DNA from 2 places in the Paenibacillus sp. OAS669 genome. Region 2 is predicted to be linked to the other one. Evidence: riboswitches for the same ligand, from Rfam matches in the RefSeq annotation. Region 2 holds a riboswitch; the other holds the start of a gene.

Region 1 (12,414 bases), on a different contig from region 2:
ACGGAAGATGGAATGCTCATGGTACCACAGCACAGCGGGAATGATCGTTTTGCCGCCATTGTTCTGTCGTTCATCCCAGGTCTTGGACATTTTCAGCTTGGCCTGATGCAGCGGGGATTAGCTTTCTTAATCGCATTCTTCGGAACCTTGGCGATGGTTATCTTCGTCGCAGTGCTGACGCATAGAGACGGATTTCTGGCTTTTCTGTGCATCCTGCCCATCGTGTGGCTGTACTCCATGTTCGATTGTGTGCAGCAGCTGAACAAGAAACAGCGGGGGGAGCCGCTTGTAGACCAGACCTTCTTCGAGGATTTTCAGGAAAGCCGTGAGGATGGCAGAAAGAGCAAGATGATCGCCACCTTCCTGTCTATCGTTCCGGGAGCGGGACATATGTATCTTGGCCTCCAAAAAAGAGGGCTTCAGCTCATGGCCGCGTTCCTGCTGCTCATCTATATTATGGATGTGCTTCGTTTATCGATTTTCTTGTTCTTGATTCCGATTTTATGGTTCTATAGCTTCTTTGACGCGCTGCAGCAGATTTCCAAGCAGGGACGGGAGGAACTGAAGGACCTTCCCTTCGTCGATTGGTTGATGAATCATCAAAAATGGGTCGGCATAGGATTGCTGGTTTTGGGAGGATATTATTTGGCCGATGAAGTGATCCTGAACGCCTTGGACCGGATGTTCCCCAAAGAACGGATCTCCATACTGTTCCACCAATATTTTCAGACCTTTGTTGTATCCGTAATCTTGATCGGCGGCGGTCTTCGACTGCTCATCGGAAGCAAAAATCGAAAGGACGGATAGCCTATGAAAAAATGGCGTGTAGGGACTCTATCGATGGGCTTGACCTTGATCCTGCTGGGGGTCATCCTGTTCATGTCCCAATGGAGAGGAATCCAGGCCTTCGATGCGTTTATCGCCTGGTGGCCCATCATCTTTGTTTTGCTTGGGCTTGAGATTATTATCTATTTATTATTCTCGAATAAAGAAAACAGCATGCTTCATTACGACTTTATGAGCCTGTTCTTTGTTGGAGTGATCTGCATCGGCTGCCTCGGGTTTACGCTGCTGGCGTCTGTCGGCATTTTGGGCGAAATTCGATCCATGCTGGGAGCGACGGAGGAAACCAGGGATTTGCCGACAGTGAAGGAAGCATTGGGAGACGGCGTGAAAAAAATCGTTGTCCAATCAGGAGATCAGAGTGTGAAAATTGATAAATCGACGGAACGCTCCATTCAGGTATTCGGGACCTTTCGTGAACGGATCAAAGGGGGAGAGCAATCACGTCCATTGGACAAGGACCAGGTGGTCTCCGTACATACGGCCGGCGAGATCATGTATGTGCAGATCAAACGGCTTCCTTCGGAGCGGGGGCTGCAATCCTATTATCCTTGGATGACCGTTACCGTAGTGCTGCCGGAGGGAGTGCAGGTGGAGATGAGAGGATTGGACAACAGTATCATATCTTGAAAGAAAGAGCAGGAGTCGGAAGCATCCGAATCTCCTGCTTTTTTTCCTGTACAGCGTTTTAGGCTGTATTATGTGGGGACCTTTTGGCTTAACATAACGTTTGTCTAGATAAAATAACCTGATGGACGTCTTGTCCTGATTATGCCTTCCCTCTTAAACGGCGGAAAAACTGGGTCAGCATGCTGCTGCATTCCTCCTGAAGGACACCGGAAATCACCTCGACGCGATGATTGAACCGTTCTTCCTGCAGCAGGTTCATCAAGGTCCCTGCGCAGCCGGCCTTGGGATCGGTCGTTCCGTAAATCACCTGTGGAATTCTGGCTTGAACGATGGCACCCGCGCACATGGGGCAGGGCTCCAAAGTCACATATAATCGGCAATCGAGAAGCCGCCATGCCTCTAAATACTCGCTGGCTTGCTTGATGGCTATGAGCTCAGCATGTGCCAGTGGATCCTTGGTTGTCTCGCGGAGATTGTGGCCGCGGCCGATAATGGTGTCGTTCCACACGACCACGGCACCGATCGGGACTTCGAGCAGTGCCTCGGCTTTGCGGGCTTCATCAATTGCAGCGTTCATAAAAGGAATATGTTGTTGCACACAGGCACCTCGTTTCTATGATCAACTTATTCACAGGCCAATGCTGACGAACAAGTATTCGATTTGTTAACATGCTGTGGATAACCTTGTGGATAACCGGGTTGTTATGCACATTTTATTGTAGAAAATTGGGGATAGTTCCGCAAGTTCCCTCGATTTATTCAAGTCACTATCCCCAGATGGGGATAAGGAGCCTGTAGCCGGGAAGGCGGTCTCATATAAATTTACGGCGGATTTCAGCCGTCGGAATCATGCAGTGCTCCTGCTTGCCGAACAGCTTATACCGTCTTTTGGCCACCCAACGGTACAGAAAGTCCCGCAAGGAAACCGGAACATACTTTAATACAGAAAGTAGTGCCCAACCTCGCCCTAATCGTCTGCAAATTTGCAGCATAGCGTCGGAATGCGTATAGACGAAGCCTTGGTCGAGCAAAATGACGGAATCCATCGACGGATCGTTCTTGATATCCGGTGGAAGCAGGGACTGGGCCGTGTCGGATTGCAGCTGCGCAAAACGAAAAACGTCCTTTTGATCCAGCCGGATAATGAGCTGAACCGAGCCGCTGCAAAAACGGCATTCCCCGTCAAATAGCATAATGGGATGCTTGAATGTATCGGAATCATGACTTAAATCCTGGCATCGGGTTTTCATTGCGCTCACCTGGTTTCAATAGAGGATACTCCTATTATACTGCGATCTGCTCGCCTCGTTAATGCCCATAGCGACAACGAAATAAAGATTGGAAGATATAGGTTCCTGTGAAAGGCGTCTGCACATTCCATGATTTTTGCTGGAAATAGAAGAGGCAAGGTGACAGGGACCCTATATGTGCGATATAATAACTATTTAGGGATATTGAATAACGATGATTAAGGAGTTGTCCTATACATGGCTTTGAAAGCTGGGATCGTGGGCCTGCCGAACGTTGGCAAATCCACTTTATTTAATGCGATTACGCAAGCGGGCGCTGAGTCGGCGAACTATCCTTTCTGTACGATTGATCCGAACGTAGGGGTAGTAGAGGTTCCCGATGAGCGGCTGGTCAAGTTGACGGAGATGGTTGTTCCTAAAAATGTCGTTCCTACGGCATTTGAATTTGTAGATATTGCAGGACTTGTTAAGGGTGCTAGCCGCGGCGAAGGACTGGGCAACAAGTTCCTTGCCCACATCCGGGAAGTGGACGCTATCGTTCACGTTGTCCGCTGCTTCCAGGATGAGAACATTACACACGTGTCCGGTACGGTCAATCCTATCAGCGATATCGAAACGATCAACCTGGAGCTGATCCTGGCTGACGTAGAATCAGTTGAGAAGCGGATTGAGCGTTCCCGTAAAAATATGAAAAGCGGCGACAAAAAATACGCGGCTGAAGTGGAGTGTCTGGAGCGGGTGAAAGAGGCGCTGTATAACGATAAGCCGGCCCGCAGCGTAGATTTGAGTGATGACGAGAAGCTGCTGATCCGCGATCTTCACCTGCTGACGATGAAGCCGATGCTCTATGCGGCTAATGTGAGCGAAGAAGAAGTAGCCAATGCGGATGATAATCCTTTGGTTCAAAAGGTGCGTGAATACGCTGCTCTGGAAGGAGCAGAGGTTGTTCCCATCAGCGCCAAGGTAGAATCCGAAATTGCCGAGCTTGAAGGCGAAGACAAAGAGATGTTTCTGGAGGAGCTCGGGCTGCAGGAATCCGGTTTGAATCGTCTGATCAAGGCTGCCTACAAGCTGCTTGGCTTGTATACTTATTTCACCGCTGGAGTTCAGGAGGTTCGTGCATGGACCATCCGCAAGGGCATGAAGGCTCCGCAAGCGGCTGGAGTCATCCATACCGATTTCGAACGCGGGTTTATCCGTGCAGAGGTTGTCAGCTATGATGATTTGATCAATGCGGGCTCGATGAACGCAGCGAAAGAAAAAGGACAGCTTCGCCTGGAAGGGAAAGATTACGTGGTGCAGGACGGCGATGTTATGCACTTCCGTTTCAACGTCTAAACTATATACTATCTGAAGAGACATAAGGGGTGAATGATGATGCTAGACAGACTGCAATCACTTGCGGACCGCTATGAAAAACTAAGCGAGCTGCTGTGTGATCCGGATGTAACGAGCGATACGAAAAAGCTGCGGGAGTACTCCAAGGAGCAATCCGACCTACAAGAGTCTTACGAGGCTTATACGGAATATAAAGGTGTTGTAGAGCAGTACGAGGCGGCGCGGGCCATGCAAAATGAGAAGCTGGACGATGAAATGCGCGAGCTCGTCAAAATGGAGCTGGAGGAGCTGTCCCAGCGCAAGGAGGAGCTCGAGGAGCGCATCAAAATTTTGATGCTTCCGAAGGACCCTAACGACGACAAAAACGTTATCGTCGAAATCCGCGGCGCCGCAGGCGGCGATGAAGCGGCGTTATTTGCAGCCGATCTATACCGGATGTACACGAAGTACGCCGATACACAAGGCTGGAGAACGGAAATTATGGATGTCAGCATGAATGATCTCGGCGGCTTCAAAGAGATTATTTTCATGGTAAACGGCAAGGGAGCCTACAGCAAGCTGAAATTCGAGAGCGGCGCCCACCGGGTTCAACGTATTCCGACGACAGAGTCGGGCGGACGGATTCATACATCGACTTCTACCGTTGCGGTGCTGCCGGAAATGGAAGATATCGATATCGAAATTAACGATAACGATATCCGCGTCGACACGTTCTGTTCCAGCGGTGCCGGCGGACAGTCCGTTAACACGACAAAATCGGCGGTTCGGGTAACCCACGTACCGACGGGCATTGTTGCGACATGTCAGGACGGAAAGTCGCAGAACTCCAATAAAGAAAAAGCACTTCAGGTGCTTCGTGCCCGGATTTTCGATAAGCTGCAGCAGGAAGAAATGTCCAAGTATGCTGGTGAGCGGAAAAGCAAAGTGGGTACAGGAGATCGAAGCGAACGCATTAGAACCTATAACTTCCCACAAAGCCGTGTGACCGACCATCGTATCGGTTTGACGCTCCATCGTTTGGATGCTGTATTGAACGGCGATATGGATGAGATCATCTCTTCCTTGACGATTGCTGCCCAATCGGAGCTTATGGATAAAGGGGAACAAGTGTAAACCAATGACCGTCGAACGGAAGTTGACGATTCGTGAAGCCTATGTTGAGGCTTCTTCTTTTTTACAGGGGCATGAAGTGAGTGAAGCATCCAATTGCGCCGAGCTGCTGCTCCAGCATCTGCTGGGGTGGAGCCGCAGTGAAATGCTGCTTCGCTGGCAGGAAATGTTCCCCGTGGAACTTGAAGGGCAATGGTACGAGCTGTTGAAGCGTAAAGCGGCAGGAGAGCCGGTCCAATACATTATCGGAGAACAGGATTTCTACGGGCGTACCTTCAAGGTGACGCCGGCCGTGCTTATCCCGCGTCCGGAAACCGAGCTGCTAGTGGAACAAGTGGTTATGCTCGGAACTGAGCTGTGGCCTTCACAAGAGGCATCTCCACTTGTTGCTGACATAGGAGCGGGAAGCGGAGCGATAGCCGTAAGTCTTGCCGCGGAGCGTCCATCCTGGCGTCTGATGAGCTCGGATATATCGTCTGCTGCGCTTGCGGTTGCAAAGGCAAATGCAGAACGCCTGGGAGTGGCGGGAAAGATCTCGTTCCTGGAGGGGGATCTGCTGGCACCCTATATCCAACAAGGGCTGCGCCTTGATGCGGTTGTATCCAATCCTCCCTATATACCCGAGGAGGATGAGGGGGGATTGATGCCCGAGGTGCGCTTGTTCGAGCCGGCTTCCGCATTGTATGGCGGGAAGGACGGTCTCGTGCTGTATCGGCGTCTCATTGCTCAGCTGAAGGAGCTGACCTCGATGCCCTTCCTTGTCGGACTGGAAGTCGGCATGGGGCAAGCCAAGGCGGTGTCGGACATGCTTGCCGCAGTAGAGGCTTGGGACGGGATTCGGTTGGTTCCCGACTTGGCGGGAATTGACCGGCATGTTATAGCTTGGAAGCGGAGATAAGGGACGTAGTGCCCGGATCAGCATAAAAGCCAGGTGGTTGGGCAAGGAGAGGCACAATCTATTCTCTCTAGTAAAAATTGTTAGATTGCTAGGTTTAAAACCTCTCGGATCGGTTCATACTAAAGCTATGAAGCGATACGAGAGGGGCGACAAGCCATGGTGAGAAGAACTTCCCGGGTTCGATATTTTTATATAGCTTTTGCACTTATTCTATTAATGTTTTGTTGGGAAGCCCAAAAGGAAAATACGGTTGTGTTTGCCTCCAAGGCAGAGAGTGCTTCCGCCAGTACAGAGGGGGTAATCCCTCAAGAATCGATACGACTTCGTATATTGGCTAATTCGGATTCACCATCCGATCAATGGATAAAAAGAGAAGTTCGTGATGCTATCGTGGAACAAATGCAGCAGTGGGTTACCGGTCCGCAAACGATTGAGGAAGCAAGACAAACGGTCCGCAGCCATTTGCCTGAGCTGAGTGAATTGGTGGGGCAGACGCTCCGCAAAAACGGATTTGACTATGCTTATCAGGTTGAGCTTGGCGTTGTTCCGTTCCCAACCAAAATGTACGGAAACCAAGTATACCCTGCGGGCAATTATGAGGCGCTTCGCGTCTCCATCGGTAATGCAGAAGGACAAAACTGGTGGTGCGTCCTGTTTCCTCCGCTGTGCTTCGTAGATTCGGAGGTTATCGCCAAAAATCCGAATGAGGTCCGCGCAGAAGCGGTGCCTGAGGCGGAGAAGGAATCTGCGAATAAAGCGAAGGATCACCAAGAGGTTAAAACAGGTAAAGACGCGAAAACGGCCAAAACGGCTAATAAGGCAGCCGAGACAAAAGGCGCAGCGCCAGCCGCAGGCAAGACTGCAGTGGCTAAGGCCGATGTACAACCGGAGCAGCCGGAAGTTCGTTTCTTTCTTTGGGATTTGATGAAGAAGCTAGGCTCGCTGTTTGCGTAGTCCTATGTAGTGGGTATAGACTTGCAGGAATAATGGGTAGTCCTCGCAAGAAATCGAGGACTGAACGGATTAAGGGACGCATGGAAAATGGATTAAGGGTGGAGTAAGGATGACAGCATACTGGAAGGTCTCGCCCGAGCAGCCGCAGCCGGAATCGTTGGCGGAAGCGGCACAGACCCTGAAGCAGGGAGGGCTTGTAGCGTTTCCTACGGAAACGGTATACGGCTTGGGGGCTGACGCCCGCCAAACGAGAGCCGTTGAACAAATTTTCAAGGCCAAAGGAAGGCCTTCGGATAATCCGCTTATCGTCCATATCGCAGACCGGTCTCAAGTAGAGGAGCTCGCCGCTTCTCCGGATGAGGCCGTTTCGCGTTTGCTGGACGCCTTCTGGCCGGGGCCGCTCACGGTCGTGCTGCCCGTCCGGCCAGGCGTTCTGTCCCCGCTCGTCACCGCGGGGCTGGATTCGGTCGGGCTGCGGATGCCCGACCATCCGGTGGCGCTGCAGCTGATTGCCGCTGCAGGCTGCCCTGTGGCCGCGCCGAGCGCTAACCGCTCGGGCAGGCCCAGCCCAACACAAGCGCAGCATGTGTTGGAGGATCTCGCTGGCCGCATCGACGGCATCGTGGACGGGGGGCCGACCGGGGTCGGCGTCGAGTCCACGGTGGTGGAGTACACTCCAGCCGCAGGCGAAGCCAGCGGCGGTGTGCTCCACATTCTGCGGCCCGGCGGCATTACGGCAGCGCAGCTTCGCGAGGCGCTGCCCGGTATCACGGTGCGCGAAGCCTCAGCGCACCAAGAGCCCTCCGCGGCACCCCGCGCGCCGGGGATGAAGTACACGCATTACGCCCCGCGCGGCGTAATGACCCTTGTTCAGGGCGATGCTCCTGAACGGGTGCTCGCTCGCATCCAGCGCGAGCTCGACGAAGCGCACGCGCGCGGGGAACGCACAGGCGTTCTCACGTACCGTGAGCACGCCCCGCTGCTGCGCGCGGACCATATCGTCGCCTGCGGAAGCGTCGGCGACCTGGAATCGCTGGCGCACGGGCTGTACGCCGCGCTGCGCGAGTTCGATGAAGCGGGTATCCACTTCATCGTGGGGGAAACATGCCCCGAGGAGGGCATCGGGGCCGCGATTATGAACCGGCTGCGCAAGGCGGCCGGAGACCGTATCATTCATGTCTGATGGATGCACCGGCATTTCGCCTGTAGGGCGTTGCCGGTGCATTTTTTAACATACATACCATGCAGAACCGCTTCACATCTATCCAGCCCTCGCTAGGATATACATGAATAAATCCGGCTGTTATTGCGAAAAATGGCAGTGAATTGCGAGTTTGTCCGTATACTCCGAAGTGGAACCGATCCGTTAGCTCTCTCCCAGTCATGATTCTGGACTCGTCCGCATATGTTGATTAGGGACGGGGACAAGGGGTGAGTATAGAATGGATTGGACATCTCCGCTAATGGTGGGGCAGTTTATCGCTATATTGATCATGGCTATCGCTTTGGGACTGGATGCTCTATCGCTCGGCATTGGCATAGGGATGAAGGGCATACGCAAGCTGGACATTGCTAAGCTCAGCTTTGTCATTGCTGTATTTCATATGGTTATGCCGCTGATGGGCATGTTTACGGGCAGCTACGTCAGCTCTTTGATGGGCGGCATTGCCACCAAGGTCGGAGGGGCGCTGCTGCTGCTTCTCGGCATTCATATGGTGTACAGCTCCTTGAAAGGGGAAGAAGTAAAATCCATCGATCACCGTACGCTGGGAGGCTTGCTTCTTTTTGCGCTCAGCGTCAGCATCGATTCCTTTTCTGTCGGCGTCTCTCTTGGCATGTTTGCCGGGGATATGGCGTTGACCGTGATCATGTTCGGAACCGTTGGAGGGATCATGTCCATTATCGGCCTTTTGCTGGGCAGCAAGATGGGACGATGGATCGGTGAGTATGGCGAAGCGATGGGCGGAGTTATTTTATTGGCCTTCGGCGTGCATTTTTTATTATAAAACCGGCCTAATTTTTGAAAACCATGGCTCGACCGTTCCCTATTTTCAAACATTTGAGGTACAATAAAAGGGAAGGCTGATTACAGCCTATATTGAATAGTAAAGGCAGGGATCCCAGATGAATCGAATCTTATTCGTTTGTACCGGCAACACCTGCCGCAGTCCGATGGCTGAAGGCTTGCTCCGGAAGCTGCTGGCGGAACATGATTTGCACCATCTTGAAGTCCGCTCGGCGGGGGTTGCAGCTTATAACGGCACACCGGTATCCCATCATGCGGCAGCCGTATTAAAGGAGCATGGATCGGATTGCAGCATGACCTCCAGCGCGTTATCGAGCGATTTGATTGCGTGGGCTGACGTGGTGCTGACGATGACGTCGGGACATAAGCAGCACGCAATAGGCAAATATCCGGAGTTCGTCGATAAAATATATACGCTGAAAGAGTACGTGGAGGACGATCCGGAAGCCGCCGGTCGCATAGCGGAGATGGAACGGCTGATTGCCGATTTGCAGGTGAAACGGGCATTGTCCCAGCAGGTAACCGATGAGGAGAGGGCACGAATCTTGACGCTGGAGCGCACGCTTCCGGATTACGATATTGCCGATCCGTTCGGGGGCTCCTTAGCTCAATATCGAGCGTGCGCAGCGGAGATTGAGGCCGCGCTGCTGAAGCTGATCCATAAGCTGAAAGCGGCAAGGTAACGGATTTTCCTGATTCATTAGCCATCCGTGTGTTCGGGAATTGGACTCACTTTTTAGGCTTTACACAAGACGCTATTTCCGCTATGATAAAGGTACAATGTAGGGCCTTGATGTAACTGGCGACGAGTGGGTTTAACCACAGTGGAGCATCAAGGTACACGGCCGGTCGCCTGGGCAAAGAGCATCGTTGTGCTGGATACAGCACGCTGCATGCTCTTTTTTCGTGTTTCGGCTATCTATCGGTTATAATGGAGCTAACTATGTTAGGAGGCGAAGGACAATATGAAAATTGCTATTGGTGCAGATCATGCAGGATTTCGTTTGAAGGATGAATTGGTGGGCTATATTGAATCATTGGGTCATCAGGTGGCGGATATGGGCTACAACAGCACAGATTCCGTCGACTACCCGGATTATGCCATTGCCGTCTGTGATCAAGTGGTTTCGGGTCAAGCCGACAAAGGGATTCTAGTTTGCGGCACAGGGATCGGCATGACGATTGCCGCCAACAAAGTGCCTGGCATCCGCTGTGCATTGGTGCATGACTTGTTCTCGGCTAAGGCGACACGCGAGCATAACGATACGAATGTGCTTGCCATGGGAGAGAGAGTTATTGGCCCGGGCGTTGCGCAGGAGATCGTGAAAGTCTGGCTGGAAACCGAGTTCTCGCAAGGGGAACGCCACCAAAATCGCATTAACAAAGTCAAGGCGTTGGAAGACAAGTACTCGCTTCATCCGTAAGCGGAAAGCCTGACGAAAGAGGCGATTCATGATGGACAACGCAGAACAATTCCGGCAGGCTGCAGCGGAACCAGCATCATTGGACATAAGCGCCATTCGCGGCCATATGGAGCAGGCGCTTCGCGAGCTGATACAGGCGGGGCATATTGAAGCAGGGCAGATTATCGTCTTCGGAACCAGCACAAGCGAGGTGCTCGGCAAGCATATCGGAACGTCCGGTACGGAGGAAGTGGCGGAACAGCTGTTTGCGGCCATGGAGGCCGTGCGGAAGGAAGTCCGCTTTTATCCGGCTTATCAATGCTGCGAGCATTTGAACCGGGCTCTGGTAGTTGAACGAGAAGCGATGAAGGAGTACCGGCTCGATCCGGTTTCCGTTATTCCGGTGCCCAGAGCAGGCGGCTCCATGGCTTCCTATGCGTTTAAAAACTTGCCGCAGGCTTGTGTCGTTGAGACCATCGAGGCTCATGCCGGCATTGATATCGGAGGCACGCTCATCGGGATGCATCTGAAGAGAGTGGCGGTTCCGTTCAAACCGTCGATCCGAATGATTGGACATGCGTCCATTCTTGCTGCCTATACCCGTCCGAAGCTTATCGGAGGCGCACGCGCGGTTTATGATATGGACAGCGCTGAACCGCAAGGGGCTGGCTCGTGTACTTGACGAACGAGTAACTCATGGTTTTGTTTAAGCAGGGAATTTTTCTCTTTATTAAAAATATAAGCTCATCCCGAGGAGGAACTTACTGTGGAACAATTACGCAAGCAAGACCCGAAAATCGTTGAGGCTATGAATCTGGAGATCGGCCGTCAGCGCGACAAAATCGAATTGATCGCATCCGAGAATTTTGTCAGTGAAGCGGTTATGCAGGCTATGGGTACGGTCCTTACGAACAAATATGCGGAAGGCTATCCAGGACGCCGCTACTATGGCGGCTGCGAGTACGTTGATATCGTGGAGGACATCGCCCGCGACCGTGCCAAAGAATTGTTCGGCGCAGAGCACGCGAACGTTCAGCCTCACTCCGGAGCTCAAGCGAATATGGCGGTTTATCTGGCAGCTCTGCAGCCTGGCGATACCGTATTGGGTATGAACCTGGCTCACGGCGGTCACTTGACTCACGGCAGCCCGGTTAACGCATCCGGTCTGTTGTACAACTTCGTCGCTTACGGTGTAAGAGAATCCGATTCCCGCATCGACTATGATGAAGTGCGCAAAGCCGCTTTCAAACATAAGCCTCGTATGATCGTTGCCGGTGCCAGCGCGTATCCGCGTATCATCGACTTCGAAGCTTTGAGCCAAATCGCTAACGATGTCGGCGCCCTGCTCATGGTAGACATGGCTCATATCGCAGGCTTGGTTGCAGCGGGACTGCATCCAAACCCAGTGCCATACGCTCATTTTGTTACAACAACTACACATAAAACGCTTCGCGGTCCTCGCGGCGGTATGATCCTGTGCCGCAAGTCTTGGGCAGCAGCTATCGATAAAGCCGTGTTCCCTGGAACTCAAGGCGGTCCTTTGATGCATACGATTGCCGCTAAAGCCGTATCCTTCGGAGAAGCTTTGCAGCCTGAATTCAAAACGTATGCGCAAAACGTAGTCAACAACGCCAAAGCATTGGCTGAAGCTTTAGTCGCAGAGGGCGTTGATCTGGTATCCGGCGGTACGGACAACCACTTGATGCTGATCGACCTGCGCAGCTTGAACATCTCCGGTAAAGATGCGGAGCATCTGCTGGACGAAGTTGGCGTTACGGTTAACAAAAACGCCATTCCATTCGACCCTGCGAAGCCTATGATTACAAGCGGTATTCGCGTCGGTACGCCTGCAGCAACTTCCCGCGGCATGAACGAAGAAGCGATGAAGACGATCGCCAAAATCATTGCTTTGACTTTGAAAAACCCTACGGATACAGCTGTACACGAGAAAGTGCGCGGTAT
Region 2 (12,414 bases):
CTCTGCGTCGAATCTCCAATCCGTAGAGTTTGTTCAACAGGTGGAGCTGGCGAAGCTGGAAATCCGGCCCGAAGAAGTCGCGAACAGTGACGAGCTGCTTGCGGCCATCGAAACGGGAGGTGCCCAGCCGATTCAATATACCGTTCAACGCGGGGACTGTGTGTCTTGCATCGCGTATAAGTTCCATATCAGCCAGAAAGTAATCTATGATAACAACCCGTTTATCAAAAATTCAGTTATTCATGTCGGAGACGTGCTGAATCTTACGGTACTTCAGCCTTTGCTTGCCGTAAAAACGGTTGAGCGGCATGTCGAAACGATCGATGTACCTTATGATATTGAGTACATAGAGGATAGCACCATGAAAGCCGGAAACCAGGAGACGCTGGAGATTGGTGAAAACGGTTTAATGGAGAAAAGCTACCTGATCACCAAAATTAACGGCGAGCTTGTTGGGGAGAGTCTTTCCGGGGAAAAAACGATTCAGCCGGCCAAGAAAGCCGTGGTGAAGAAAGGGACGAAAATCATTCCGGGAGTTGGCACCGGTACGTTCATATGGCCGGTTTATCGTCCCAAGCTGACCAGTGACTATGGTCAAAGGTGGGGCTCGTTTCACCCGGGCACGGATATGGTATCCGAACAGTCGAACATTATGGCGGCAGACTATGGGACTGTCAGCTTTGCCGGATGGAAGACCGGGTATGGCAACTGCATCATCCTCGATCATCAGAACGGATACAGCACGTTATACGGGCATCTAAGCAAACTAGCGGTTACAGAAGGGGAAAACGTGCAAAAAGGCGAAAAAATCGGAATCATGGGAAGTACGGGGAATGCAACGGGGGTCCATCTGCACTTTGAGGTGCGGAAAGGTGACGTACAGCAAAATCCGTTAAAATATCTCGGGAAACTATCTGATTAACGTTGTTGGAACGGAAAAGAAATGCAGGCAACACGTAGTTTGAAGCGGGAAGCCTGGGGTTATAATAGAATGCAGGAACCGGGATTTGATGGAAATCTCCCGGTTTTTTGCTGTTTCCGGAAACTCTGCAAGGCTTATACCTATTGCGTTCGCATGAATCACCTTTTTACGGGACGCACATTTGCAAATCTGCTCATAAACCGCTACTCTAAAATGAAAGCGACTTTTATATGTCGAATGTTGGTAAAGGGGAGAAGTTGTCTTGCTATCCACTCGATTTTTGTGGCGAACCGTCGGGTTGGCCGCATTATTGTCCACTTTGCTGTGCGTATTTGGCTTTGTTTATGCAATCAACCAGATTATTTATCCAAAGAAGGTAGAGCAGACGGAGGCTGCACCCCCGCAGGAGGCGGCCAAGCCCCAGGACTCGTCGCTTGTTTCGAAGGATAAGATCCAAATCGTCGCCTTAGGCGATTCCTTAAGTGCGGGAACCGGCGATTTATCGGGAAGAGGCTATGTCGGTCAAACAAAGGAAAAGCTGGAGAAGCAGCTCGGTAAGCCGGTGTTTATTCTCAATAATTTTGCCATACCGGGATTTCGAACCGGCGATATTTTGAAGGATATGGCAGCGAAAAAAGACATGAGCACCGCGATCGCCCAAGCCGATCTGATCCTGTTAACGGCGGGAGGCAACGATTTGTTCGAAGGCGGGCAAGTGATTTTCACGGGGCAGAAGGATGAGGGCTTTAACCCTAAAGCCGCGCTGGACAGAATGCCGGAAGCGTTAAAGCGGCTAGAACAGATTCTGGATACGATCGCCAAGCAAAATCCGAATGCTATTGTTTGCTATGTCGGGCTATACCATCCGTTTCTTGATTTGGATGAGAAAAGAGAAGGCTCGCTGCTGATTCAAAAATGGAATCAGGCGGCATTCGAAATCGCGAACCGCTATCCTCATATGGTGGTTGTCCCTACGGCGGATTTGTTCGAGCTGAATCTCAACAAATATTTGTATACGGATCATTTTCACCCTAATCAGGACGGCTATGAACGGATAGCCGATCGAATCGTCCAAATTGTCAAATAGCCAAAAGTGCATCACCGGACCATGAGATAAGGGAGAGAACAGAGCAATGGGAAGCCAACTGGAAGTTGTCCTGTCAGTCAATAATGTCAAAAAAACGATTAAGAAAAAGCAGATTATCAAAGGAATCTCGTTTGAGGTGTACGCAGGCGAAATCTTCGGGTTTCTTGGCCCTAACGGCTCGGGGAAAACGACGACAATCCGCATGCTGGTCGATCTCATCACCCCGACGGAGGGGTCGATTACGATATGCGGGCATGATGTACATAAAAATCATGACGAAGCGCTCCAATATGTCGGTTGTATCGTTGAAAACCCTGAGCTCTACTCCTATCTAAGCGGATGGGAGAACCTGGAGCACTTTGCCCGGATGCTTCCTGGAATCGATGAACAAAGGATTCAAGAAGTGGTCGATATTGTCGGGATGGATGCGCGGATTCACGATAAGGTGAAAACCTACTCGCTCGGGATGCGTCAACGGCTTGGAATCGCCCAGGCGCTGCTGAACCGTCCGAAGCTGCTGATACTCGACGAGCCCACGAACGGTCTTGATCCTCAGGGGATCAAGGAGATGCGGGAATTTATCAAGAAGCTGGCTCAAACAGGCTTAAGCTTGTTCGTTTCAAGCCACCTGCTGAGTGAAATCCAACAGATGTGCGATCGGGTAGCGATCATTACGCACGGGGAGGTCATCAAGGTCGGCGCGGTAGAGTCACTGATCGATGAGTCGGCAAGCCGTGTGATTTGGCGTGTAGCGCCGGTAGTGAAGGCCGTTCAGCTGCTGGAAGCGAAGCCGGATATTCAGGTGCTGGAAATCGTTCTGAAGCAGGAAGAGACGGGCGGAGAAGATGCGGCTGTACACGATATTATTACGCAGCTGAATCCCGATGACATTCCTGCATTGACACGTGCTATGGTAGAAGCCGGTATCCAGCTGTACGGGGTCGAAACGAAAAGCCCGACGCTCGAGGATTTATTCTTAAGCTTAACGGAGGGGAAACGTATTGGTTAGCGTATATCCGTTAGTGAAAAACGAATGTATCAAAATTATAAAAAAGAAGCGGCTGTTAGTCGTGCTGCTCATCTTGGCCGCCCTCATCCCGATGTTTACTTATGCCCAGCTGAAAGTATCCCAGAATAATCTTAAGCAGTTCGGTACTACCGACTGGCGGGCGGAGCAAAGGCAGAAGATTGTCGACTATACGAGAAGCATCGGAAGCGCGCGTGTTCCGGAAGAATGGAAGCAGTTCCGCAAGGTTGAAGTTATGCTCGCTCAATACTACTTGGATAAAGATGTGAATCCGGCGTCGCCAAACGGGGTAACCTTTACAAGAGAATTTATTAAAAACGCAGTGGGGCTGTTCATTCCGCTCATGGTTATGGTTATCGCCTCAGACCTCGTGTCCTCCGAGCATTCGACGGGTACGATAAAGCTTCTCTTGACAAGGCCCGTCGGAAGATGGAAAATCTTGCTGAGCAAGCTGATCAGTTTAGTTTTATTTACATCGCTGGTTGTTACCTGTACCGCACTGCTTTGTTATTTGATTTCAGGCATTGTGTTTGGCTACGGCGGCTGGGACATGCCTGTATTTTTCGGCTTTAAAATTGTCGGATCCGAGGTGGACACCTCCTACGTTCGGCCGGTGCAGCAATGGCTGTACTTAATCATGGAGTTCGGCCTGGTGTGGTATGCGGCGATCATTGTAGCTGTCATGTCCTTGATGGTTTCCGTGCTAATCCGCAGCACCGCCGCGGGAATGGGACTTATGCTGGCCGTGCTGATCTCCGGCACCATCTTGACAAATATGGTATCCTCTTGGGAGACGGCAAAATATTTATTTATGGTCAATTTGCGTTTGACCGACTATTTAACGGGCAGTCTGCCGCCGATAAAGGGCATGGATTTACCGTTTTCTTTAATGGTTTTGACCGTTTGGGGATTCGTATCTATTATCGTATCCTTTACGGTTTTCACGAAAAAAGATATATTGAACTAACACAACGAGATGTTATAATGCACAATAGAACTAGAGCTTCAGGAGTAAAGGGGGGGCTTCGATGACGGAACAGGTAGATTTGTTTACCGACTCCACCACCGAGCGCACGGACTACGGCGCCGATGATATACAAGTACTCGAAGGACTTGTGGCGGTCCGCAAAAGACCGGGAATGTACATAGGCAGTACAAGCACTTCGGGTTTGCACCATTTGATTTGGGAAATTGTCGATAATGCCGTCGATGAGCATCTTGCCAAATTTTGTACAAAAATCGACGTGACGATACATAAGGACCAATCGATAACGGTTCAGGATAATGGCCGCGGGATCCCAACAGGCATGCACAAGATAGGAATCCCTACGCCGCAAGTCGTCTTTACGATTCTGCACGCCGGAGGCAAGTTTGGCGGAGGAGGATACAAGAAATCGGGGGGCTTGCACGGCGTAGGTGCTTCCGTTACGAACGCGTTGTCTGAATGGCTGGAGGTTACTATCTATCGGGAAGGTAAAACTCATCGTCAACGGTTTGAGTATTGGGTTGACGACAAAGGCGTAGAGCATGTCGGCGAGCCGACAACCGGTCTTGAGGTCATTGGCAACACCCGGCAGACAGGAACCAAAGTAACGTTCAAACCGGACAAAAGGGTGTTCCAGGGCGGAACGTCTGTTAACTACGATACGCTGCTGGAGCGCTTACAAGAGATTGCCTTTCTTAATTCCGGCTTGCAGGTGACGATTAAGGACGAGCGTTCCGATAAACAGGAGACGTTTCAATACGAGGGCGGCGCCAGCCAGTTCGTCAAGTTTTTGAATGAAGAAAAAAATGTGCTGCATGAAGTGATTCATTTTAGCGCCGAGAAGGACGATATCGAGGTCGAAGTGGCGCTGCAGTACAATGACGGCTATACCGAAACGATCGTTTCCTTCGTGAACTCGATTCCGACCCGCGGCGGCGGTACGCATGAAACGGGCTTCAAAACGGCATATACCCGTGTTATGAACGATTACGCCAGAAAATCGGGCATCTTGAAGGAAAAGGATAAAAACCTTGACGGCCAGGACCTGCGCGAAGGCATGATGTGCGTAATCAACATTAAGATGGGGGAAGTAGAATTTGTCGGCCAGACGAAGGATCAGCTGGGCAGCGCTTCGGCCCGCAGCGTAGTCGATTCCGTCGTATCGGATAAGATGGCGGTTTTCCTGGAGGAAAATCCCCAAGTAGCGCAAATGATTATGAAAAAAGCCGTTCAATCCGCCAAGGCCCGCGAAGCCGCGCGGAAGGCGCGTGAAGAAGTGCGCAGCGGCAAGAAAGGAAAGAGCGAAAGCTCCAATCTGGGCGGCAAGCTGACGCCGGCTCAATCCAAGGATTATTCGCGTAATGAGCTGTTTATCGTGGAAGGTGATTCCGCCGGCGGCTCTGCCAAGCAGGGGCGGGATTCGAAGCATCAGGCGATCCTGCCGCTCAAGGGAAAACCGATGAATCCGGAAAAGGCCAAGCTGCTCGACATCATGAAGAACGACGAGTATAAGGCGATCATTGCCACCATCGGGGCTGGCGTAGGACCGGAATTCGACGCATCGGAAAGCAACTATGCGAAGATCATTATTATGACGGATGCCGATACGGATGGCGCTCATATTCAAGTGCTGCTGCTTACGTTCTTCTATCGCTATATGAAGCCGCTGATCGATTCAGGCAAAGTATTTATTGCTCAGCCGCCGCTGTATAAGCTGACGAAGAAATCAGGGAAAAATACTACAGTCCGCTACGCGTGGACGGATGAGCAGCTCCATGTACTGACCAAGGAATTGGGCAAAAACGTGGAACTGCAGCGTTACAAAGGCTTAGGGGAGATGAATCCGGATCAATTGTGGGAAACGACGATGGACCCGGCAACCCGGACGCTGCTGCAGGTGAAGATTGAGGACGCGGCTAAAGCGGAACGGCGCGTTTCGACGCTAATGGGGGAAAAAGTAGACCCGCGGAAGCGTTGGATTGTCGAGAATGTCAACTTTACCGAGTTCGAGGAGTAGGTGAGTCGTGACGATACTGGAAAATTTTTTACCCGCATTTTTGGAAGAAGTCGTTGGCGACCGGTTCGGTCGCTATTCTAAATATATTATTCAAGACCGTGCGATTCCCGATGTGCGGGACGGCTTGAAGCCGGTGCAAAGACGTATTTTGTATGCGATGTATGATTCGGGCAACACCCCGGATAAACCGTACCGCAAGTCGGCCAAAACGGTCGGTGACGTTATGGGTAACTATCACCCCCACGGAGACGCTGCGATCTATGAAGGTATGGTACGGATGGCGCAGCCGTGGAAGATGGGCCATATGCTGGTTGACGGCCATGGCAACTGGGGCTCGATCGATGATGATCCGGCCGCGGCCATGCGTTATACCGAAGCCCGACTGTCAGAAATCGCGATGGAGTTATTGCGGGATATCGAGAAGCGTACGGTGCTGTTCAAGGACAACTTCGATAACACAACGAAGGAGCCTGTAGTCCTTCCTGCACGCTATCCGAACCTGCTTGTCAATGGAGTCAGCGGGATTTCCTCCGGCTTTGCAACGGAAATTCCTCCTCATAACTTACGAGAGGTTATTGATGCGTGCATAGCTTTGATGGATCGGCCTGCGATGCCGATCGACGAGCTGATGCAGGTCATGAAAGGTCCGGATTTCCCTACAGGCGGCATTATTATGGGCTCCGAGGGAATTCGCGAGGCATTTGAAACGGGCAAAGGGCGCATACATCTAAGATCACGGACCGAGATTGAGACGCTGCGCGGCGGCATCCAGCAGATTGTTATTACGGAGATTCCGTACCAGGTCGTGAAGTCGAGGCTGGTCACCGCGATGGAGAATATCCGTCTGGAGAAAAAAATCGAGGGCATCTCCGTCGTAAGAGACGAGAGCGGCCGCGATGGTCTGCGCATCGTAGTGGAACTGAAGAAGGAGGCCGATGCGCAAGGTATCTTGGCCTACTTGTTCAAAAAGACGGATTTGCAGGTCACCTATAACTTCAATATGGTGGCGATTGTAAACAAAACGCCGAAGCAGCTGGGTGTCAGAGAGATTCTGCAAGCCTATATCCAGCATCAGAAGGAAGTTGTGACTTTTCGCTCCCAATATGAGCTTGAGAAGGCTGAAGACCGCGCGCATGTACTCGAAGGCCTAGCCAAGGCGCTAAACATCCTGGATGAAGTCATTGCGACGATTAAAGCGTCGAAGAACCGTCAAGACGCACAAAACAACTTGGTTTCCCAATTCGGCTTTACCGAGCGCCAGGCGGATTCCATTCTTACCTTGCAGCTGTACCGCTTGACGAATCTGGAGATTCATGCGATTGAAAAGGAATTGAAGGACGTACAGAAGACGATCGCGCAGCTGCGCGGTATTCTGGGCAGCGAGAAGAAGCTCATGGCGGTCATTAAGGATGAAATGACCGAAATTCGTAATAAATACGGCATCGACCGCCGTTCCGACATTCAGAACGAGGTTGAGGAGCTGAAGGTCAATCTGGAGGTCATGGTATCGGCCGAGGATGTTTTTGTTACCCTATCCAACGAAGGCTATATTAAACGGACGAGCAAGCTTTCTTTTACCCGTTCCGGTGGGGAACTGGAGAAGACCGGCTTGAAGGAAGGCGATTATGTACGTTATTTGCTGGAAGTGAACACACTGGATAACCTGTTAATCTTTACGCAGAGAGGCCAGTATTACCTCCTGCCGGTGCATCAGGTCCCAGAGTATAAATGGAAGGAAAACGGAACGGCCATAGTCAATGTCATTCCTACGCCTAAAGAGGATCGGATCGTCAACGTCATTCCGGTACGGGATTTTGACGAACCGGGCAAATCGCTTGTATTCGTAAGTAAGCGGGGACAGGTGAAGCGTACGGAGCTGAAGGAATACATGACGAATCGCTCGATCGGCATCGTAGCCAGCAAGGTAGGAGAGAACGATGCGATCCTGGACGTTCGCGTCAGTACGAATGATCAAGATATTCTTCTTGTAACGAAGCAAGGAATGGCTATCCGTTTCAGAGAGGATGAAGTGAACCCGATGGGACGCGCCGCAGCCGGGGTTCGCGGAATTCAGTTAAAGGATGATGACGAAGTCATCAGCGCTGAGTGGATTGATGGGGAGGAGGGCGAACTGCTTGTCGTCACCGATCTCGGGTATGCCAAGCGTTCACTGATCCTGGATTATCCGGTTCAAGGCCGGGGCGGTAAAGGAATAATCACGTTCGAATTCAAGGACGGCAAACGGGTCAAGCCTAACGGAACAGCATTGGTGAAGGCATATGCCGTGAAAGAAGAGATTCTGCTTACCGCGGTATTGCAAAGCGGTGAACGGGTATCCTTCTCGTCGGAAAGCACGCCGATTGAACAGCGTAAATCAACCGGACGGCAAGCCGTTCCTATCTCCAAAACGGATATGATTACGGATCTGCTCAAGATCGATTAATCGTAGCTGCTGTAATCGGAGTCCAAACGCTCCAAGCATTTCAACATAAGCTCCAATACGACCCACACAGGCATGGGCTCATCCAATTTATCCAGCCATTGTGGGTCGTTTATTATTCCTTTTTGCAGCGCCTTTTCTCCAATCAACTGCTTCCACGTTTCCATTCGCATATCACTCCTCCGCATGAATTGACAAGCTCCGCTTCTCTTGAAAAGCCCATGTAGCAATATATGTTGAATAGGGTCTAATGTTCCTCTTTTTTATCGTTTAATGTCTTAAAGTATTTATGCTGTTAACCTTTAAACCGCACGATGACAATGGTATAATAAGGTTACTAGCCAAGAAAACTCGGATCTAATATAGCAGAGCACGAAGCAATAGAGAGAATCGATTCAAAGAATAGTAGATGCAGGAGTGATGATCAGTGATTACTCAGGAATTTGCTAAGTTGTGGTGGAAATTATCCAAGGATTTGCGCAATCATATGGAAACCGAGCTGTCACCTACCTTGACGGAAGGGCAGCTAACGGTTTTGGAGCTATTGTCCGGTCACGAGAGGATGAAGCCGTCGGATTTTATAGAATACCTGGATACGACACCCGCAGCGATCACTACATTGCTGGACCGGATGGAAAAGGCCGGATTAATAAGCAGGGAACGCGACGGCAAGGATCGGCGCATCGTTTGGGTGCAGGTGACGGACAAAGGGAAACAGGAGTGCGAGCGCGGAGTTATTATCCGCGAACGGTTTTTACAGAGCTATTTGAGCCGTATTTCCGCTCATAATCAGCAGCTGCTCGTTTATTTGCTCGGAAAAGTGGCTAACGCCTAGTTGCCTTCTAGGGAAATTAAGGGTATTATAGGGATAACTGAGCTATGTGTAACTGGCGGAACATGGGGAACCATGAGGGAGCACATAGGATATTTGTGGCCGTACGCCTGGGCTAAGGTAAGAGGAATGCTCCTCTTGCCTTTTTGCGTTTTTACCACTTCCAAATGGAAAGGATGACGGAACATGAGCATCATTTTGGATGGCGCAAGTGTAGCAGCACGTATCAAGGAGCAGCTGGAACCAAGAATTAGGAGATTGACTGAACGGGGAGTAACCCCGTGCTTAGCGACGATTCTGGTAGGTGACGACCCGGCATCGGAGACCTATGTCCGTATGAAGGGAAATGCCTGTAGAAGACTCGGGATGGAATCAAGACGCATTCACCTTGAACCGGGCACAACTACAGAGCAGTTAGTAGAAGTCATTCGGCAGCTGAATGAGGATTCGACCGTCCACGGCATATTGCTTCAGCATCCGGTACCTCATCATATTGATGAACGGGCGGCTTTTGAGGCAATTCGTATCGAGAAGGACGTAGATGGGGTAACGACGCTTGGTTTTGCGCAGACGGCATTCGGGTTCGGCCTGTACCCGTCCTGTACTCCTGCGGCCATTGTGGCGATTCTGGATGCGTATCAGCTTCCGATCGAAGGCAAACATGCCGTTGTAATTGGCCGAAGCCCTATTCTGGGCAAGCCGGTCTCCCTGATGCTGTTGAACCGCAATGCCACAGTTACGATCTGTCATTCGAAGACGAACCAATTATCCGACATCGTAAGATCGGCGGATATCGTCGTTGCAGCGGTAGGAAAGCCGAGGTTCGTCCAAGGCAGCTGGATCAAGCAGGGAGCCGTTGTTCTCGATGCAGGCTACAACCAAATGAATGTCGGCGATGTTGATTACGAGGCCTGCCTCGGTATCGCCGGTGCCATAACTCCGGTACCTGCGGGTGTAGGTCCTGTGACCATTGCGACACTGCTGAAGCATACGGTAGACGCGGCGGAGAGATGCGACTTATAAGATGGGTTAAAACCGTTCGGGAGGATGCTCCTGGACGGTTTTTTCAATATCTATAGAGGATTTACATTTTGGGGCTTCACGCAAGGCGCCTGAATCTACTTCGTGGCCAAGCCAACCTTAAGGGGGCTCATTAGTTTGGGCTGTGCGAAACCTTATGGAAAAAGTTATAATATATAGAGTTTTTGTTATCGGTCTGACATTTATTTTTGGGCGGCAGGAAGGGGTACTTAGTGAACGATTATCCGGTTTTAGAAATAAACGGCTTGAAAAAAAGCATCCAGCAGCAGGAAGGATGGAAATGTTTATTTTCCAATGTTAGCACACGCGTAGCGGAGCCTTCGATCATCTCACTGCTAGGGTTATCGGGTCAAGGAAAAAGCACGCTTCTGAGGATTATCGCGATGCTGGATGCCGCGGAGGAGGGCACGATTCGGTACGAGGGGCGTGTTTCGACGCAGTGGAATCCGCAGGCTTGGCGTAAGAAAATTGGCTTCGTTGCACAGCATGCAGTCATGCTGGAAGGCTCTGTAGAGCATAATCTGAAGACGGTCAGTCTTTTGCATCGGCAGTCCTTCAATGCGCCATTAGCCATGGAATTGATGCGGAATGTTGGTCTGGAGGAAATGGATTGGAGCAAGAACGCGCAGGATTTATCCGGAGGAGAGAAACAAAGAGTAGCGTTAGTCCGTTCCTTGCTGATGCAGCCGCAACTACTGCTGCTGGACGAAATTACGGCTTCCCTGGATTTGCACAGCAAACAGGCTGTGGAGAAGCTGCTGCAAGCGTGGCATGAGAAATACGGAACCTCCCTGATCTGGGTTACCCATGATCTGGAGCAGGCGCGTGCAACGAGTCACAGAGTATGGTTTATGGCAGACCACACTTTGCTGGAAGACCGTCCAACCAGTGATTTCTTTGAGAGACCGGATACGGAAATCGGGCAAAAATTTCTCCAGGTCACAAAGTGCGGTGAAGGAGGCACTTATGAATAATGTGGCATTAAGCTTCACGCTTGTATTTATTGCCATAACGATCCTGATTTCGATGTGGCAAAAGCTAGGCTTGGGCAAAGAAATTGCTATCGGTACGGTCCGTTCTGCCGTACAACTGCTGTTCATCGGCTATGTGCTTCAATTCGTATTTAACGCCCGGCAGCCAGTGTTTTTAATTCTCATCTTGTGCATGATGATCGCCGTAGCTTCCTGGAATGCAGGCTCGAGGGGAAAAGGGCTCTCCGGCATCCGATGGCGAATCGCCATTGCGATTTCTACGACGGAAGGGCTAACCATGGCACTGCTGCTTGGTTTGGGAATCATAGAGAAGACCCCTCAATATATTATTCCGATCAGCGGGATCACCATAGGAAGCGCAATGGTCGTATCCGGCCTCTTCATTAATCAAATGAAGCGTGAGGTTCAGGCGTCCAAGGGGGAAATTGAGGTGCTGTTGTCGCTTGGAGCGACGTCGCGCCAGGCGATACACGAACCGCTGAAGCGATCCGTCAAATCCAGCATGATCCCTACGATTGACGGAATGAAAACAGTGGGCCTGGTCCAGCTGCCCGGGATGATGACCGGGATGATAGTCGCGGGAGCGGATCCGGTTCAAGCCGTTAAATATCAAATTCTAATTATGTTTACTCTCGTATCGTCGGCTGCATTAACTAGTATTATACTAAGCTTACTAAGCTATAAGCTGTGGTTTACGAAAGATGATAGACTTCGATCGCTATAAGTCCGGTTGATCCGGCTGTTGAAAGTGGAAAGAACGGCGGCTGCCCGTTTGGACCTTGGAGAGGTTAAAAAAGACAGCGGAGACCGCTGTCTTGAGTTTGTCGGGAAACCAATAGAGCTTGAACTACTGCCAATATACTCTGGTGGGGTATGCCCCTCCAGCCGCTATTGAAACCCGTGAAAGTAGACTATATTTAGCGGTATTTTCACGGGTTTCAAAGGCGGACGTAAACTCCTCCGAGGCATACCCCACCTCCATATGTGGCATAGTTCAAACAAAACACGGTTTCTAAACAACCTGAAGACAGCGGAAACCGCTGTTTTAGTGATTGGTCATAATGTCATGCA

Evidence for each region. A riboswitch is a leader RNA that binds a small molecule or an ion and turns the genes downstream of it on or off. The one in region 2 is predicted to bind ZMP and ZTP.
Region 1: another riboswitch for ZMP and ZTP. It lies ahead of rpiB (ribose 5-phosphate isomerase B); the one in region 2 lies ahead of GGC63_RS05495 (bifunctional 5,10-methylenetetrahydrofolate dehydrogenase/5,10-methenyltetrahydrofolate cyclohydrolase).

What each region holds. Positions count from the first base shown of each region.
Region 1 is NZ_JADBDR010000031.1:13,342-25,755, forward strand. Features, by position in the region: gene GGC63_RS33920 (hypothetical protein) at 1-807, shown strand, start outside; gene GGC63_RS33925 (LiaF transmembrane domain-containing protein) at 811-1,473, shown strand; gene tadA (tRNA adenosine(34) deaminase TadA) at 1,613-2,071, opposite strand; gene GGC63_RS33935 (thiol-disulfide oxidoreductase DCC family protein) at 2,286-2,723, opposite strand; gene ychF (redox-regulated ATPase YchF) at 2,961-4,061, shown strand; gene prfA (peptide chain release factor 1) at 4,101-5,174, shown strand; gene prmC (peptide chain release factor N(5)-glutamine methyltransferase) at 5,179-6,069, shown strand; gene spoIIR (stage II sporulation protein R) at 6,226-7,023, shown strand; gene GGC63_RS33960 (L-threonylcarbamoyladenylate synthase) at 7,133-8,206, shown strand; gene GGC63_RS33965 (manganese efflux pump MntP family protein) at 8,466-9,029, shown strand; gene GGC63_RS33970 (low molecular weight protein arginine phosphatase) at 9,148-9,732, shown strand; ZMP/ZTP riboswitch at 9,835-9,915, shown strand; gene rpiB (ribose 5-phosphate isomerase B) at 10,015-10,473, shown strand; gene GGC63_RS33980 (TIGR01440 family protein) at 10,505-11,134, shown strand; gene glyA (serine hydroxymethyltransferase) at 11,219-12,414, shown strand, end outside.
Region 2 is NZ_JADBDR010000002.1:15,244-27,657, forward strand. Features, by position in the region: gene GGC63_RS05455 (peptidoglycan DD-metalloendopeptidase family protein) at 1-922, shown strand, start outside; gene GGC63_RS05460 (GDSL-type esterase/lipase family protein) at 1,185-2,009, shown strand; gene GGC63_RS05465 (ABC transporter ATP-binding protein) at 2,056-3,018, shown strand; gene GGC63_RS05470 (ABC transporter permease) at 3,011-4,003, shown strand; gene parE (DNA topoisomerase IV subunit B) at 4,065-6,038, shown strand; gene gyrA (DNA gyrase subunit A) at 6,046-8,481, shown strand; gene GGC63_RS05485 (hypothetical protein) at 8,478-8,645, opposite strand; gene GGC63_RS05490 (MarR family winged helix-turn-helix transcriptional regulator) at 8,906-9,313, shown strand; ZMP/ZTP riboswitch at 9,352-9,433, shown strand; gene GGC63_RS05495 (bifunctional 5,10-methylenetetrahydrofolate dehydrogenase/5,10-methenyltetrahydrofolate cyclohydrolase) at 9,497-10,333, shown strand; gene GGC63_RS05500 (ATP-binding cassette domain-containing protein) at 10,564-11,325, shown strand; gene GGC63_RS05505 (ABC transporter permease) at 11,318-12,067, shown strand.